Regions from separate parts of the Mesorhizobium sp. WSM4989 genome, predicted to be linked through region 4. Evidence: predicted binding sites of a transcription regulator. Region 4 holds the regulator's gene; each other region holds the start of a gene.
What was found. The regulator PhoB, encoded in region 4, activates phosphate uptake and scavenging genes when phosphate is short. The targets are predictions, from matches to a motif close to TGTCATNNANCTGTCAT.
Positions count from the first base shown of each region.

Region 1 (4,381 bases), on a different contig from region 4:
GCGGCGCAAGGCCCTGGTCTTTCGGGCCTTCAGGATTTTCCGACACCCAGCCGTCGCGGCCCGAGCCGTAGAGGATCGGGAAGTCGAGCTGTTCGTCGGTCGCATCGAGCGCCGCGAACAGGTCGAACACCTCGTTGACCACCTCGATGTGACGGGCGTCCGGGCGGTCGATCTTGTTGATGACGACGATCGGCCGCAGACCTACCTTCAGCGCCTTGCCGACGACGAATTTGGTCTGCGGCATCGGCCCTTCGGCGGCGTCGACGAGCACGATCGCCGAATCCACCATCGACAGGATGCGCTCGACCTCGCCGCCGAAGTCGGCGTGTCCGGGCGTGTCGACGATGTTGATGCGGGTGCCCTTCCAATCGACCGAGGTCGCCTTGGCCAGGATGGTGATGCCGCGTTCTTTTTCGAGGTCGTTGGAGTCCATGGCGCGCTCGGCGACGCGCTGGTTTTCGCGGAAGGCGCCGGACTGTTTCAGGAGTTGGTCGACGAGCGTGGTTTTCCCATGGTCGACATGCGCGATGATCGCGATATTGCGGAGGTTCATTGTCTGGTCTCGGGAGCGTTGCAGGCAGCAGGCCCGAAAGCGCCGCCTTTTTCGTTGGGCGGCTCATACAAGGTTTTTCGCAATTGCGAAAGGGGAGGCCCCGCGCCAAATAAATGGTCACTGATTCTTAAACGTCTTGGTGTGAAATGATTCTGTTAACCAAGGCGGAACCTTTGAGGGGCCGGGCAATTTCATGTTCATGACCGATCAGATGTCCAGATTGCGTCCGGTTTTCGCGTGGGCAGCGCTTGGCGTGCTTGTTGCGGCTGGCGCCGCGCAGTCGGCGGCCGCCCTGAGAGAAGCTGACCCCTCGCCCCCTGATGCCAAAACCGCGCAGCAGATGTTTGCCGACGCCCCGGACGGGGTCGACCCGATCGTCACCGGCCCGGTCAGCGCCGCCTTCAAGCAGCGCCAGAAGGCAGCCAACTGCGACACCGCCGTCTGGCCGAGCATTCCCGCGACTTGCTATCCGGATTAATATTGCGACGGCTATCGACAAAGGTAGCACTCCGGCACACCCTCCTCTGCCGTGACGGACAGTCCGACAGGACAGAGAGGGTTGCCTGGCGCCGACCCTAAGCCGACCGCACCGGATCGAGCGTGACCTTGTAGAGCTGGTTGTCGTCGCGATCCATCAGCCGCACCGTTAGCTGCTCGGTGGCGCCGGAAATGTCGACCAGGCCGAAGAACTGCAGGCCCGCTGATGGCGGCAGGTTCTGGCCCTGCTCGGCGCTCGGCGCCTTGATGAACTTCAGCTCGGGCCCGAAGGTCATGTCGAGATCGTTGGGACCGAAGGTGCCGGCGTGGATCGGGCCGGAGACGAATTCCCAGAACGGGTTGAAATCCTGGAACTGCGCCTTGTCCGGATTGTAGTAATGCGCCGCCGTGTAGTGGACGTCGGCGGTCAGCCACACCGTGTTGGTGATCCCGGCGGTCTTGATGTAGCGCAGCAGGTCGGCGAATTCGAGCTCGCGGCCCTTCGGCGCGCCATTGTCGCCGTTGCTGACCGCCTCGGCTCCGACCTTTTTGGCCGCGTCGTTCCAGACGACGAGGCCGAGCGGCATGTCGGCGGCGATGATCTTCCAGGTCGCCTTGGAATTCGCCAGCTCGCGCTTCAGCCACTGCGTCTGCTGCTCGCCGAGCATGCGCGACTTCGGCGTCAGCGTGTCCTCCATGTCGGGGCCGTTCGGGCCGCGGTAGGAGCGCATGTCGAGGAAGAACACGTCGAGCAGCGGCCCGTGGGCGATCTTGCGATAGACGCGTCCCGGTTCCGAAGGCTCGTAGCGGATGGTCGTCATTTCATGGAAGGCGCGCGCCGCTCGGGCCGCCAGCACATGGATGGATTTTTCCGTGTAGCGGTTGTCGGCCGTCAGGTCCTTCGAATCCGACCAGTTGTTCACCACCTCGTGGTCGTCCCACTGGTAGAAGGTCGGGCAGATGGCGCTAAGCGCGAGCACGTGCTTGTCCATCATGTTGTACTTCCACTGGTCGCGATATTCGTCCAGCGTTTCGGCGACCTTGCGCTTGCCGTCGATCATGACGACGTTCTTCCACTTGCCGCCGCCGGGCAGGTCGACCTCGTCCTTCATGGCGCCGTCGGCATAGATCGTGTCGCCGGAATGGAGGAAGAAGTCAGGCGTGTGCTTGGCGATGGTGGAGTAGGTCTTCATGCCGGTCTCGTCGATGCCCCAGCCCTGGCCGGCGGTGTCGCCCGACCACGCGAAGCGCACGTCGCGCTTCGACGCCGGCGCGGTGCGGAAACGGCCGACGATCGGCTCGGAGATGGCGTTGATGTCGGAAAGATCGGCGGCCGTCATCCGGAAGAAAATGTCCTGGTCGGCGGCGAGGTCGGTGAGCAGCCGCTTCACCGTATAGTCGCTGGCGGGCGAGGTATCGAGCGGCGCCAGCCTGACGGCGTCGACGAAGCTTTCGGTGGTCGACACTTCGTACATCACGCGCGCCGGCCGGTCGGTGCGGGTCCAGACCATGCCGGAGGTGGCGTCGATATCGCCGGACTGGACGCCGTGGGTGAAGGCCGGGCGCTGATTGGCGCGCGAATAGTAAGGCAACGCGAGTCCGGAGGCGCCGACTAGGCCAAAGGCGCTGGCCGAGGTGACGAAAGGGCGGCGGGTTAACGAGAGCTTGTTCATGGCTGTCTCCGGATGGCGTTGAACGGGACCGCCAACCTCCGGCCTCAATGTTTCAGGCGCATATCGGAACCATGAAATTTTGATAACAGGTCACAGCTCTCCCCTTCTCCCCTTGCGGGAGAAGGGAAGTCGCGCTTACGCCGCCTGCGGTTCCGGCTCAAAAGCCGGCTTGCTCGTGTTGATCAAGAGCGAAATACAGGCCGCGGCTATGCCGGTCATGCCGGCGATCAGGAAGGCAAGCTCGTAATTGCCCTGCAATTCGCGCATCGTGCCGCCGAAGGCCGCCGCCGCCGCGGCGCCCACTTGGTGGCCGGCGACGATCCAGCCGAACACGATCGGGCCGCTGCGGTCGCCGAAAGCTTCGTTGGCGAGCCTGAGCGTCGGCGGCACGGTGGCGATCCAGTCGAGCCCATAGAGCACGGCGAAGATGACCAGGCTGACGGCCGAGAAGCCGGAATAGGGCAGATAGATCAGCGACAGGCCGCGCACGGCATAATAGACGCCAAGCAGCTTGCGCGGATCGAAACGGTCGGTGAGCCAGCCGGACAGCGTCGTGCCGATCAGGTCGAAGATGCCCATCATCGACAACAGCCCGGCTGCCTGCACCTCGCCGATGCCCATGTCGCCGCAAAATGCGATGAGGTGCGTGCCGACGAGGCCGTTTGTGGTGAAACCGCAGACGAAGAATGTGGCGAACAGGTACCAGAACACCCTGGTTCCCGCGGCACGGCGCAACGTGTTCAGCGTATGCGCCAGGAAATTGCCTTGCGCGGCCGGCGACACCGGCGGCACGTCGTCGGCATCGGCGCCATAACGCACCTGGCCGATGGAAGCCGGGCGCTCCGGCACCAGCAGAAAGACCAGCGGCACGAGAGCCGCCGTGGCAATGGCGATGGCAACGGCGACCGGCTTCCAACCTCCCGACTGAGCCAGCGAGGCGAGCAGCGGCAGGAACACCAGCAGGCCGGTCGCGCTCGAGGCGGACATCAGCCCCATCACCAGGCCGCGATTGGTCTTGAACCAGCGATTGACGATGGTGGCTCCGAGCACGGTCGCGACCGCGCCCGAGCCGATGCCCGAAAATACCCCCCATGTGATCAGCAGATGCCACGGCTTGGTCATCAGCAGGCTGAGCGCTGTGGAACCCGACATGATCAGCAGCGCGGCAAGCAGCGTGCGGCGTAGCCCGATCCGCTCCATCAACGCCGCGGCAAACGGCCCGGTGAGGCCATAGAGGAAGATGCCGACAGCAGCGGCAAGCGAGACGACATCGCGCCGCCAGCCGAAGCTCTCTTCCAGCGGCAGCATCATGACCGCCGGCGCGGAACGAAGCCCGGCGGCGATGAGCAGGCAGAAGAAGATGACTGCGACGACGACGAAGGCGTAGCGCTGGCCAAAGGGACGGGAATGAGCTATCATGTTACTGACCGGTACGTTGCAATGGAGCGGCTCCATTCATACGTACCGGTCAGTAACATTGTCAAGCGAGTTTGTTGAATGCCATCGGACAATAAAATTGAAGCGTCGATCAGCGGAGCCGGCACGGCGCCGGCACCGAAGGCTGCCGACAAGATCCTCGACGTGGCGCGCGACCTGTTCTATCGCGAAGGCATCCGGGCGATCGGCGTCGATGAGATCGTCAGGCGCGCCGGCGTCACCAAGCCCAGCCTGTACCGGA
Region 1 is NZ_JARTVN010000001.1:2,585,249-2,589,629, reverse strand. Features, by position in the region: gene typA (translational GTPase TypA) at 1-553, opposite strand, end outside; gene P9217_RS12590 (hypothetical protein) at 747-1,031, shown strand; gene P9217_RS12585 (alkaline phosphatase) at 1,129-2,703, opposite strand; gene P9217_RS12580 (MFS transporter) at 2,839-4,122, opposite strand; gene P9217_RS12575 (TetR/AcrR family transcriptional regulator) at 4,201-4,381, shown strand, end outside.
Region 1: the regulator PhoB is predicted to act here: its motif matches at 2,775-2,791, upstream of P9217_RS12585 (alkaline phosphatase).

Region 2 (4,381 bases), on a different contig from region 4:
TAGGAGGCGACGGACATCTTTAAACGACGGACGCATGGCCTCGCCCTTACGCACCGCAGCGCGGGTATTTTATTTCATACGCAACATCACCCGCGATGTGGCGCCGCAGGCTCTCTTTCGCCAGCGGCTTGCGCGCCGGCTGGAGCAGGCACGGCTCTCCAGCAAAACGGTCCGTGATCGGGTCAACTACTACAACCGGCTCGACCATAGCTTCGTGCCGAGCGCGGCGGCCGTGCCGGCCAGTCAAATACCCAAGTTCGGGAGCATGTACTATTACGACCTGAAGGAGTTCGCCCGCTACTTCGATCGCCACCTGCTCATCGATCTCGAGTTTGGCGACGTCGTCGACGTTCCGGCGGTGCCGTCAATCGTCAAGGACCGGCCGATCCGTAACGACAACGGCAACGCCGTGATCATGAAGCTCGACAAGTTCCGCCATTTCAACATGCCAAAGGACAATCTGTCCTTCGCCGACAAGCGCCCGATGGCGGTCTGGCGCGGTCATTTCAACAATCCGATCCGCAAACGGTTCGTCGATGCCGTGCGCGACCTGCCGTCTTGCGATGCCGGCTCGCCCAAGCCAAGCGCCCCGGAGAACTATCGCAAGCCGTATCTCACGATCGCGCAGCAGCGGCAGTTCCGCTACATCGTCTCGCTCGAAGGCAATGACGTGGCGACGAACCTCAAGTGGATCATGAGCTCGAATTCGCTCTGCCTGATGCCGCCGCCGACCTACGAAACCTGGTTCGCCGAGGCTGAGCTCGAGGCCGATGTTCACTACGTGCCTCTGGCGTCGGATTTTTCGGACGTCGCCGACAAGATCGCCTATTTCGAAAAACACCCGGCGGAAGCCCAACGCATCATAACGGCGGCCAACGCCTATTGCCGCCGGTTCAGCAACGAAAAGGACGAGCGGGCGGTATCGCTGCTCGTCCTCTACAAATATTTCGTGCTCAGCGGCCAGATCGAACCCGACCCGGAGGTCTGGAGTTTTATCGCCGGCTGACCTCCGCGCGTTTTCGGGCGCGGAGCACGGCGCGGATTCTTAGATATCGCTGCGGTCGAGCACCAGGTCGGCGGGGCCGAACCGGTTCTTGGCGGTGAGCTGCTGGTGCCAGTAGGGATAAAGCACCGGCGGGCGGCTGACGTCGTCGAGGCGCAGGCGCTCGTCCAGGGACAGCGTCAGGCTGGCCGCGGCGAGGTTGTCCTTGAGTTGGGCTTCGTTGCGGGCGCCGATCACCAGCGAAGAAACGGCCGGGCGGCCGAGCAGCCAGGCAAGCGCCACCTGTGCCGCCGAAACGCCGCGCGCCTTGCCGATTTCGACCAGAACGTCGACGATCCGCCACAACCTTCCCTCGTCCCGGATCGGCGGTTCGGACCAGCCGCCAAGCTGGCGGGCCGTCGGGCTGTCGCGACGGTATTTGCCCGACAGCAGGCCGCCGGCCAGCGGGCTCCACACCAGCACGCCAAGACCCTGGTCGACCGAGATCGGCAGCAACTCGTACTCCGCCTCGCGCGCTTCCAGCGTGTAGTGGATCTGCTGCGTGACGAAGCGCGGCTGATGATGGCTGTCGCTGATCGAGAGCGCCTTCATCACCTGCCAGCCCGAATAATTGGAACAGCCGACATAACGGATCTTGCCCTGGCTGACCAAAGTGTCGAGCGCAGCGATCGTTTCCTCCAGCGGCGTGACCCCATCCCACTCATGCAGGAAATAGATGTCGATGACGTCGGTCTTGAGCCGCTTCAGGCTCCGCTCGCATTCCCGGATCAGGTGATGGCGCGACAGGCCTTCGTCGTTGGGGCCGTTTCCGATCCGCATGCGCGCCTTGGAGGCGATGAGCACATCGTTCTTGCGCTTGCCGCCGAGCGCCTCGCCGACGATCTCCTCCGACAGGCCGTTCGAATACACGTTGGCGGTGTCGATGAGATTGATGCCGGCATCGATGCAGGTATCGATGATGCGGCTCGCCTCCGAGAGATCGGATTTGCCGACGGCGGCGAACGGGCCCGTCCCGCCGAAGGTCATCGTGCCAAGGGTCAATGTCGAAACCTTCAGGCCGGAACGGCCAAGCGTGCGGTATTCCATGTCAGGTCCTTGCGATTTGTTTTGAAGAGGCGCGCCGTCGCGGGCGCCGGGAAGAGGCGAAACTATTTGTAGGACAATTCGGGCGGCTTGTCGCCCCGCCATCGATACGGGCCGATCACATATCGGCTGGTCCAGCGTTGCCGGCTCCTGCTCGCAATAAAACCGTCATTGCGCGTCTGTATCTCAGTCGGCTTACGGAGTTGTGTTTCCGGCCGCGGCCGGAGCGCATCCGAGGCGAAAGTGGCTGACAGGCAGGAGCTGCGCAATGAACGAGGTCAAGACGAATTCCGGAGCCAAGGACTGGCTGGAAGCCGAACTCGAGGACACGCTCGACGAGGACTATGAGCTGGAGATTTCCGAGCCCGCGCTCTCGCTCGAGATCGCCAGGATCTACAAGAAGTCGCATCCGCCCTCCATCGAGCGGACGACCTATTTCCGCGAGCTGCTGCGTCTGCAGTCGGAGCTCATCAAGCTGCAGTCCTGGGTTGCCTACCACAAGAAGAAGCTGGTGGTGATCTTCGAGGGACGCGACTCGGCCGGCAAGGGCGGCGTCATCAAGCGCATCACCCAGCGCCTCAATCCGCGCATCTGCCGCGTCGTCGCGCTGCCGGCGCCGACCGAGCGTGAAAGATCGCAATGGTATTTCCAGCGCTACGTGCCGCATCTGCCGGCGGGCGGCGAGATCGTGCTGTTCGACCGCTCCTGGTACAACCGATCGGGCGTCGAGCAGGTGATGGGCTTTGCCAATGCGGATCAGGTCGAAGAGTTTTTCCGCGACGTGCCGGAATTCGAACGCATGCTGGTGCGCTCCGGCATCACGCTGGTGAAATACTGGTTCTCGATTACCGACGAGGAGCAGCAGATGCGCTTTTTGATGCGCATCCACGATCCGATGAAGCAGTGGAAGCTGTCGCCGATGGACCTGCAGTCGCGCGTGCGCTGGGAACAATACACCAAAGCCAAGGAAGAGACCTTCGCCCGTACCAACATCAAGGAAGCGCCGTGGTTCATTGTCGAAGGCAACGACAAGAAGCGGGCCCGACTGAACTGCATCGATCACCTGCTGCAGCAAATGCCTTACGAAGACGTGCCGCATGAGGAGATCACGCTGCCGGAGCGCGTCTTCAACCCGGCCTACGAGCGCCAGGTGCTGCCGCGCGAGCTTTATGTGCCGTCGAAGTATTGAGCACTTCCCCATCTCCCACAGAGGGAGAAGGGGGAGCCTAGCTTACGCGCGCCCGATCATCACATGCGTCGCGTCGGCGGTCGCGACCTGGCTGGTGCAGCGGTAGCCGAGCTTCGGCATGTCCAGCCCGGCGAAAAGATGCTCGCCGGAGCCGAGCAGGATCGGCGAGATCGCGAGATGCATCTCGTCGATCAGGCTTTCCTTCAGATATTGCCGGATCGTGGCGACGCCGCCGCCGACCCGCACATCCTTGTCCTTGGCGGCCGTCTTCGCCTGTTCGAGCGCCGAATGGATGCCGTCGGTGACGAAGTAAAACGTCGTGCCGCCTTCCATTAAGATCGGCGCCCGCTTGTGATGGGTGAGCACGAAGACCGGCACGTGATAGGGCGGGTTGTCGCCCCACCAGCCTTTCCAGCTCTCGTCCGGCCATTCGCCGCGGACCGGCCCGAACATGTTGCGGCCAAGGATCCAGGCGCCGACATTCTCAAAACTGCGCGCGGCGAAGCTGTCGTCGCTGCCGGTGGTGCCGCCGTCTTTGCCGATCACCATCTCACGAAAGGTGCGCGTGCCGATCATCCATTTATGCAGTCCTTCGCCGCCGACGCCGAGCGGGCTTTCGAGAGTCTGATCGGGGCCGGCGCCGTAACCGTCCAGCGACAGGGTGAAAGCGTTGACGCGCAGCTTTGACATGATCGCCTCGTGAACTAGTTGCATTTTGCAAGCAGTCATGGAGTAGCTTAACTGATTGCATTATGCAAGCGGAATTTTCCGGCGAGCGATCAACTCGTCGGGCGGCGCCCAGGTGACGCGGCGAGAATTTAAAATTGCGCCTGGGCCTAGCCCCTCAGCATCTCCGCAACGGTCGGCGCGAAATAGGTGAGGACACCGTCGCAGCCGGCTCGCTTGAGCGCGAGAAGCGATTCCAGCATCGCCTTTTCGCCGTCGATCCAGCCATTGGCGCTGGCCGCCTTGATCATCGAATATTCGCCCGACACCTGGTAGGCGAAGGTCGGCATCTGAAACTCGTCCTTCAGCCGGCGGATGATGTCGAGATAGGGCAGCCCAGGCTTCACCATCAGCATGTCGGCGCCTTCGGCCAGATCCTG
Region 2 is NZ_JARTVN010000002.1:2,277,611-2,281,991, reverse strand. Features, by position in the region: gene P9217_RS23945 (glycosyl transferase family 90) at 35-1,006, shown strand; gene P9217_RS23940 (aldo/keto reductase) at 1,046-2,089, opposite strand; gene ppk2 (polyphosphate kinase 2) at 2,355-3,275, shown strand; gene P9217_RS23930 (dihydrofolate reductase family protein) at 3,318-3,965, opposite strand; gene hemB (porphobilinogen synthase) at 4,112-4,381, opposite strand, start outside.
Region 2: the regulator PhoB is predicted to act here: its motif matches at 2,242-2,258, upstream of ppk2 (polyphosphate kinase 2).

Region 3 (4,381 bases), on a different contig from region 4:
TGCCTTGCTTGGATCCGGTGTTGATGATCAGGCCGGGCTCGCCCGCAGCCAGCATGCGCGGCGCAAAGGCCTCGACACCATGCACGACGCCCCAGAAATTGATGTCCAGCAGCCGTTTCCAGGCTTCACGGTTTTCCCACGGCTTGCCGGGATTGTTGCCGACGCCGGCATTGTTCATCAGCACCGAAACCGCACCGAATGCACCGTAGGTGAGTTCCGCGAGCCGGTCGACTTCGTCGGCCTTGGAGACATCGGTGGGGATAGGGAGAACGGCATCGTCCCCGGCAATGACGGCGACCGCCTGCCGGGCCTGGTCGAGGCGCACGCCGCCTATGTCGGCAAGCACGGTCTTCATGCCCATGGCCGCGAAGCGCTTCGCGGCGGCCAGGCCTATGCCGCTGGCGCCGCCGGTGATGACGGCGACATTGCCGGAGGCGAAAGCGGGCAGGGCGGTCTGGATTTCGGCGTCGCTGGTCATGGTTGATGTCCTTGTTCCGGGTCGAGCCGAACTTAACGCCGGTCAGGGGCGAGGCAAGCCTTGATCGCTGCAATGATCGACGGCGGTACCGCCAATGGGTTGACGGCAGCAGCTTGCCCCGCGCATGCTGCCGGAAAAGGAGTTCGGCATTGACCGATTGGATCGGAATCCTGAAGGAGCAGACCGCCACCGGCGAACAGATGGGCCGGGATGTGCCGAAGATGCTCGCCAACCCCGATATCAGCGAGGCGCAGGTCAAGACCCTGTTTTCGGCACTGGAGCAACAGGCGGACTTCGCGGAAAAGCTGCGCCTGGCGCTGGAGAAGTTCGGCCATGACTTTCCCGTCATCAAGGCCGCAGAGCGGCTGGAAGAGCGCTATGCCGACCTTGCCGCCTCGGCGGCAGAAAAACTGAAAGCGATGCGGCAGTAAGAACCCGCTATCTTTCCACGAGACGCTCGAACCGCCTGTCCAGCGTAAACCAGGTAATCGCAACTAGTTTGCGGCGAGACTGTTCCCCGACAGTCCGGGCAGGGTAACCTGATAGACCAGGAAGGTGGTGTCGACATCGGCGCCATCCTCGGCCTTGTACGGGGCACCAACCTGGAAGCCGTCCTGGGTGAGAAAGTCGTTGTCGTTGGCGACGAACAGGAAATAGTCGTCAGGCAGCTTCGGGTCCACCACGCTCACCAGCGACATCGCCTCCCACTTCTCCGAGAGGTTGTTCCTGTCGTTCGGCGCGCCGTTGTGCAGGCCGAAACGGCCGAGTTCGCCCTTGTCGTTGATGTCGATGAACGAGGTGAGCTTGGCCGGCGTCACCGACGGATCGAGCACGCCTTTCGGCGCAACCGGCTTGTCGGCGGCGTCGAATGGGCCGTTGGCGATATCGGTGGCCGCGGACAGGTCGACGATCTCGATCTTGCGGTAGACCGACTCGGCGTCCTTCAGCCCCTGGCCGTTGCCGCTGTCGCGTGCCAGCATCAAAAAGCTCTTGTCGGACAGCGCCACGATCTCGCTCTGCGCGGCCACCTTGGTCTTGCCCTTGGCGTCCTTGAACACCGGCAGCGGCACGACATATTCGTGCGCCAGCTTGAGGTGGGCAAGGTCGGAGCCGTCATAGACCAGCGCGCGGGCATTCCGGCGGGTCGAGCCGGAATCGCCGCCATCCTGGCGCGGCGCCGACTGCAGCACGGCGATCAGGAACTTGCCGTCCGGCGTCATCGACATGCCTTCGAGGCCTTGATTGTTCTGGCGGCCGGTCTCGGGATCCTTGGGATCCGGCTCGGCGGCACCCGGGCCAGGATTGTCGGAAGCGAAGTTTGGCTTGCCATGGCGTATCGGCACCAGGGCCGCCGGCGGCTGCGTCGCCGACATCAGGCGGCCGTCGGCCGAAAAGCGATAGATGTTGGGGCCATATTCGTCGGAAATGAACATGGTGCCGTCGGGCAGGCGCACGACCGCCTCGTCGTCGAGCGAAAGCTTGCCGTTGTCGGCCTGCGGCAGGATCGGCATGTCGCCGGCAGCGGGGCGCACGCCGTTGAGCGGGTCGAGGCCGGTGGCGTCGGCGCCCTTGTCGTCGGTCAGAAGCATGGTGTCGGCGAGCGTTGCCTTGACGCCCGACTGTTCCTGGCTGGCGGCGGGCGCCGCGCCCGGGGCGGTCGGGGTCAGCTCGATTGCAATTGTGTTCAAGCGGGGCCGGTAGTCGGTGGTGCCGGCGACGTTGTAGCCGCGGTCCGGCAGCAGCCAGAGCGAGCCTTTGTAGCCGGCGCCGTCACGCGCCCAGCTCTTGGCCTCGATCGCCATGCCGGAGCCCGAACCAAAGGTCTCGCCGAACTTGTCCTTCTGGCTGGCGGGGATGCGGCCAACGCCGACCAGCCCCTTGTTGACATAGCCAACACCCTCGGCGAGCGCAGGGCTGAGGACGGTGAACAGGGCGAGTGCCGCGCCAAGCGCGACGGTTCGGTTGAGGTGCTTCATGATGTCCCCCATGTGACGAGCAGAGCCGGAATGGCAAGACATCGGGTCTAGGACGCGAACATGATACTTGCGTGACAGGAGTGGGGTACTTGCCTTCTTCCCAGAGAAGGAGAGGGTGCTCAATCGCTCTCGCGCGCGACGAGTTCCAGCGGCCAGACTTCGCGGATCGTGCGTGGCCCCTCCGGACCGGCATGGGCCGGGAGTGACGCCAGCAGCATCTCGGCCAGCCGCCGGCCCATCGGCTCCAGCGCCGGACGGAAGGCGGTCAGCGTCGGCGAGAAGTAGCGGCAGAGCGGCGTGTCGACGATGACGATCACCGCGATGTCGTGGCCGGGCCTGATGCCCATCTCGGCCAGTGCCTTGCAGCCGCCGAGCGCCATCGCGTCATTGTTGAAGATGATGGCTGTCGGCCGGTCCTTGGAGAGCATGACACGCGGCGTCACCTGGTAGCCGCCGGTCTCGTTGATGAAGCCGTCGGCGATCAGGCCGGGGTCGACTTCGATGCCGTGCCGCTTCAGAGCCTTGCGGTAGCCGTCGAGGAACAGGTAGCCGAAGTTGAGATCAAGCGAAGGGCGGATGGCAGCTATGCGGCGATGGCCGCGCGCAACCAGCCGGTCGACGGCTTCATCACCCGCCCTCTCGAAATCAATATCGAGCGAAGGATAGGTGTCGCCGCCGGATTGACTTCGGCCAAGCGTGGCGAAGGGAAAGCCGGCCTTGCTGAGATAGTCGATCCGATCGTCTTCCCGCCGTGTATTGGCCAACACGACCGCGTCGGCCCGGCGCGTCTCAACCACGCGGCGCAGCCGCTCCTGCTGATACTGGCCGGGCTCGCCCATGACGACCATCAGATCCAGCTCATGCTCGGCGAGCCGCGCCTGCAGGCCGGTCAGGAACGGAATGAAGAATGGCTCGCCATATTGCTGGTCGCCGGGATGCGGTTGCAGCATGAAGGCGATCGAGCGGGTGGCGCCCTGGCGCAGGCTGCGGCCCGACTGGTTGGGCGAATAGTTCAGCTTCCTGGCCGCCTCGAGCACGCGCTGGCGCGTCTCCGCATTGACGTCGGCGCGGCCGTTCAGCGCGCGCGACACGGTGCCGATCGAAATGTTCAGGTGACGCGCGAGATCGTGGATGCTGGACGCCAAGGCAGGTTCTCCCCCTGACCTCGCTAGCACCGGCCGTCCTTCAGGCCAAGCAGTGGAAGTGATTTTCGCGAGCAGGTGATTGACATTCTACGCCATCGGGTGTGTTCTCGTAAACGTTTACGGAAAAACGTTTACGGTGAAGCCGGAAATGCCGTGACACTCGGCCTGGAGGGGCCGAGCGGAGGAGGAGCGCTGGATGATGAAGGTCGTCCTGGTCGGGTGCGGAGCCATGAGCAGGCAGTGGCTCGATGCCGCGAGGCAGATCGACGGGCTTGCCATTGCCGGCCTTGTCGATCTCGATGCCGAGCGGGCACAGGCGAGGGCGCGCGAGTACGAGCTCCCCAATGCCGTCATCGGCACCAGCCTCGATGCCGTTCTCGATCAGACCCGGCCCGATGCCGTGTTCGATGTCGTGGTTCCTGCTGCGCGGCGCCAGGTCGCGCTTTCAGCCTTTGCCCATAACTGCCATCTGCTCACCGAAAAGCCGCTTGCCGACAGCCCAGAAAATGCGCGCGCCATCATCGAAGCGGCGCGCCGCGCGGGGCGGGTCCATGCCGTGGTTCAGAACCGGCGCTATGTCGCCAATGTCAGGCGGATCCGGCGGTTCCTCGATTCCGGCGCCATCGGCAAGCCGACCAGCATCCATGCCGACTTCTTCGTCGCGCCGCACTTCGGCGGCTTTCGCGAGGAGATGCGCCACGTGCTTTTGCTCGACATGGCGATCCACACGTTCGACGCCGCCCGCTACATGGTCGCCGGCGAACCGGCCGGCGTCTATTGCC
Region 3 is NZ_JARTVN010000002.1:1,121,459-1,125,839, forward strand. Features, by position in the region: gene P9217_RS18075 (SDR family NAD(P)-dependent oxidoreductase) at 1-478, opposite strand, end outside; gene P9217_RS18080 (hypothetical protein) at 628-909, shown strand; gene P9217_RS18085 (esterase-like activity of phytase family protein) at 973-2,454, opposite strand; gene P9217_RS18090 (LacI family DNA-binding transcriptional regulator) at 2,574-3,599, opposite strand; gene P9217_RS18095 (Gfo/Idh/MocA family oxidoreductase) at 3,796-4,381, shown strand, end outside.
Region 3: the regulator PhoB is predicted to act here: its motif matches at 2,515-2,531, upstream of P9217_RS18085 (esterase-like activity of phytase family protein).

Region 4 (4,381 bases):
CGGGAAGCCAGCCATCGGTATAGGCCTCGCCGACATTCTTGATCTTGCCGCTGTCGATGGCTTCCTTCAGCACTTCCATCGAGCCGGAGAACAGGAAATCGGCGTTCGGGTCGGCGCCCGAGCCCTTGATGAAGACGTAATTCCCCTCGGGCTTAGCCTTGAACACCTCGCGGGCCTGCATGCGGCCGACTTCCTTGTTGTCGAAGGTCAGATAAAACACGTCCTTGTTCTCGATCAGGCGGTCGTAGCCGACGACCGGAATGCCTTCGTCGAGTGCCTTCTGCACCGCCGGCCCGATGGCGGAGGCGTCCTGCGCCAGGATTATCAACGCATTCGCGCCCTGCGAGATCAGGCTTTCGACGTCGGTCAGCTGCTTGCCTGGATTGGACTGTGCGTCGGCGGATATATATTTGTCGCCGGCGGCCTCGATCGCCTTCTTCATCGCCGCTTCGTCGGTCTTCCAGCGCTCTTCCTGGAAATTGGACCACGAAACGCCGATCACCTTGTCCTTCGCCTGCGCGACCGACGCCAACGTCAACGACATGGCGACGCCCGCCAGAATGGCGGCTGCGAATCTCTTCATGATATCCTCCCTGCGCCCCTCGCGGCGCGACCCAGACTGGCCCGAAGGCGATGAGGCTTTTTTTCGAGCCTCGAAAAAATACTGATCCAACGCTAAAGCGCTGTCAACTGCAATTCTGACGGTTTTTGAGGTGGTCACGTACTTTTTTCGAGACCCGCAATAAATAATGACAGTGCCGACCGCTTCTGCCACTATCGCGGAACAGTTCGGGAGGAGGCGCAGCCCGGTCCACCGAAACTTGTAAGACCAGGACGGTTCGGGTGCCGGCGTGCGGGACTGAACCGATCTGGCGCGTCGCCGAGTCCTGTGCATGATCGAGAGGCCGCGCTGACTGGGAGGAGAAAAAATGTCGGTCGGAATCCGCCACGACGATCTGCGCCGGCGCAACCGCGCCATGGTGCTCTCGGCCGTGCGCCGGGCCGGCCAACCGTCGCGCACGGAAATCGCCGCGACCACCGGGCTCAGCCATTCGACCATTTCGGCGATCTCTTCCGACCTGATCCAGGAAGGCATCCTGGCCGAGAGCAAGCCGAGCGAGACCGCGTCTCTGAAGCGCGGCCGGCCACAGGTGGGCCTCGCGCTCAAGCCGGAGGCGGCGGCGGTGGTGACGGTGGTGCTGTCGCTCAATTTCCTCTCGGTCGCCGTTATTGATTATGCGGGTCAGGTCATCGCCGAGGAGCAGCGCCGCCTCGATACGCTCACCATGCCGCGCAACGAGCTGATCGGCGAATGCTTGGCGATCGTGCGGCGCCGGCTGGACGATCCGGACCTCGACGTCGGCAGCGTCGCCCGCATCGCCATGGGCATCCAGGGCATCACCGATTCCCATGCCCGCGCCATGCTATGGTCGCCGATCACGCCGCTGACCGACATTCCCTTCGCCGACATCCTGGAAAAGGAATTCGGCATTCCGGCCACCATGGAAAACGACTGCAACATGATGGCGGTGGCGCTGCAGTGGCGCGATCCCGACCGCTATCGCGACAATTTCATCGCCATCCTGCTCTCGCACGGCATCGGCATGGGCCTGGTGCTGAAGGGCGAGCTGTTCACCGGCACGCATTCTTCCGGCGGCGAGTTCGGCCACATGATCCATCGTCCGGGCGGCGCGCTCTGCCGTTGCGGACGCCGCGGCTGCGTCGAGGCCTATGCCGGCAACTACGCCATCTGGCGCAGCGCCATGAAGATGAGCGAGGACGCCGAGCCGGTCGATGTCGGCGACGCCGACATGCGGGCGCTCGCCGCCAAGGCGCGCGAGACGGATGGCCCGGAGCGCGAGGCCTATCGCCGGGCCGGGGAGGCGCTGGGCTTCGGCCTTGGCAGCCTGTTCGCGCTGATCGACCCGGCGCCGGTCGCCATGGTCGGCGTCAGCGCCGCCGCCTTTGACCTGATCGAGCCGGCGCTGCGCGAGGCGATCGGCCAGACCGCCGGAGGCCAGCATTCAAACTCGATCTCCTTCGATACCGAGCCGAACGAATTGCCGCTGATCCGCGAAGGCTGCGCCGTGCGCGCGCTGACCTTCGTCGACCAGGAGATTTTCGCCCCGGGCGTGCAGGCAAGAGCGGGCAAGAACGTGGCCTGAGCAGCTTCGATAGCGATCGTTGGCTTCTGTGCGTCCTGCAGACGCCGGAGATTAGCGAAGGCCCCGCAGCTTCGTCATTCCAGGGCGGAGCAGGAGCGAAGCTCCGTCGCGGAGACCCTGGAATCCATGCCATTACCTCAATCGTCGGATGAGCGGAGCAGAATTTCTGCACCGCCGCGGCGCGTGGAAGTCGCGTGGATCGTCGGGTCTGCGCCGCGTCGCGACGCTTCGTGCTCCGCCCGTGGACGGCGAAGCACCAGCGTCTCGATAACCCGCCAGCGCAGATAGAACCCGTCAGACCTTCGGTGCCCTGGATCTAATCTTCCCTGATCGCGTAGCCCGCCCCACGGATGGTACGTATGACGTCCGGCATCCGGCCGTTGTTGACCGCCTTGCGCAGGCGTCCGACATGCACGTCCACGGTGCGCTCGTCGATATAGATCGTCTCGCCCCATACATTGTCGAGCAGCTGGCTGCGCGAGAACACCCGGCCGGGATGCCGCATCATGAATTCCAGCAGCCTGAACTCGGTCGGGCCGAGCCGGATCTCGCTCTTCTTGCGGTAGACGCGATGCGATTCGCGATCGAGCACGATGTCGCCGACCTTGAGCACGCTGGACAGCACCTCCGGCTTGGCGCGGCGCAGCAGCGCCTTGACCCTGGCCATGAATTCCGGCGTCGAGAACGGCTTGACCAGATAGTCGTCGGCGCCGGTCGAGAGGCCGCGCACCCTGTCGCTTTCCTCGCCGCGCGCGGTCAGCATGATGATCGGCAGGCGTTCGGTCTCGGGCCGCATCCTGAGGCGCCGGCAAAGCTCGATGCCGGACACCGCCGGCACCATCCAGTCGAGCACCAGAAGGTCGGGTACATTCTCCTGCAGGCGGATCTCGGCCTCGTCGCCGCGCGTCACCACCTCGACCTGATAGCCCTCGGATTCGAGGTTGTAGCGGAGCAGCACCCCCAGCGGCTCCTCGTCCTCCACCACCATGATGCGTGGCGCGATCATTTAGCAGGCACCTTCGCTGTCAGGCCGCCGGCGCCGACATCGCCGTCTCGTCCTGCTTAGGACGATTCGCCGGCAATTGCGTGCCGGTCAGCACATAGTAGGCGTTCTCGGCGATGTTGGTGACGTGGTCGCCTATGCGCTCCAGATTCTTGGCGCAGAACAACAGATGCGTGCAAGCCGTGATGTTGCGCGGATCCTCCATCATGTAGGTCAGGAGCTCGCGGAAGACGGAGGTGTATTTGACGTCGATGCGCTCGTCGTCGTTGCGGAGCTTGGCGAGCGCCGTGGCGTCGCCGGCGGTGTATTCCTCGATCACGCCCTGCACTTGGATCAGCACCAGCTGCGCCATCGAATCGATGGAGTGCGAAAGGTCGCGCGGCGCGGCGCTGATGCCGACCGAGCCGACGCGCTTAGCGATGTTCTTGGCAAGGTCGCCGATGCGCTCGAGATCGCCGGCCATGCGGATGGCGCCAACGACGCTGCGCAGGTCGTCGGCCATCGGCTGGCGTTTGGCAATCAGCGTGATGGCGCGATCGTCGAGCTCGCGTTGGCGCGCGTCCATGATGGCATCGTCGGAGACCACGCGCTGCGCCAGCGCGTTGTCGGAATTCAGCAGAGCCTTGGTCGACGCGCCGACCATCGAGCCGGCAAGATCGCCCATGTCGCGGATGAGCTGGCTGATCTGCCTCAGATCCTCGTCGAAGGAAGCGACCGTATGGGCCATGGTTATGTCCTCGTATGAACTCAGCCGAAGCGGCCGGTGATGTAGTCCTGCGTGCGCTTCTCGCGGGGCGAGGTGAAAATCTTTTCGGTCCGGTCGAATTCGATCAGCTCGCCGAGATACATGAACGCCGTTTGCCGCGAGACGCGCGCCGCCTGCTGCATGTTGTGGGTGACGATCACGATCGTGTAGTCGGCCTGCAGCTCGTCGATCAGCTCCTCGATCTTGGCGGTCGACAGGGGATCGAGCGCCGATGCCGGCTCGTCGAGCAGGATGACCTCCGGCTTCACCGCCACGGTGCGGGCGATGCAGAGCCGCTGCTGCTGGCCGCCCGAAAGGCTCTGGCCGCTGGCGTTGAGCTTGTCCTTGACCTCGTTCCACAGCGCGGCGCGCTTCAGCGCCTGCTCGACGCGATTGTCCATCTCGGCCTTGCTGATCTTCTCATACAGCCTAACGCCGAAGGCGATGTTCTCGTAGATCGACATCGGG
Region 4 is NZ_JARTVN010000003.1:181,779-186,159, forward strand. Features, by position in the region: gene xylF (D-xylose ABC transporter substrate-binding protein) at 1-583, opposite strand, end outside; gene P9217_RS25685 (ROK family transcriptional regulator) at 930-2,165, shown strand; gene phoB (phosphate regulon transcriptional regulator PhoB) at 2,482-3,171, opposite strand; gene phoU (phosphate signaling complex protein PhoU) at 3,191-3,895, opposite strand; gene pstB (phosphate ABC transporter ATP-binding protein PstB) at 3,916-4,381, opposite strand, start outside.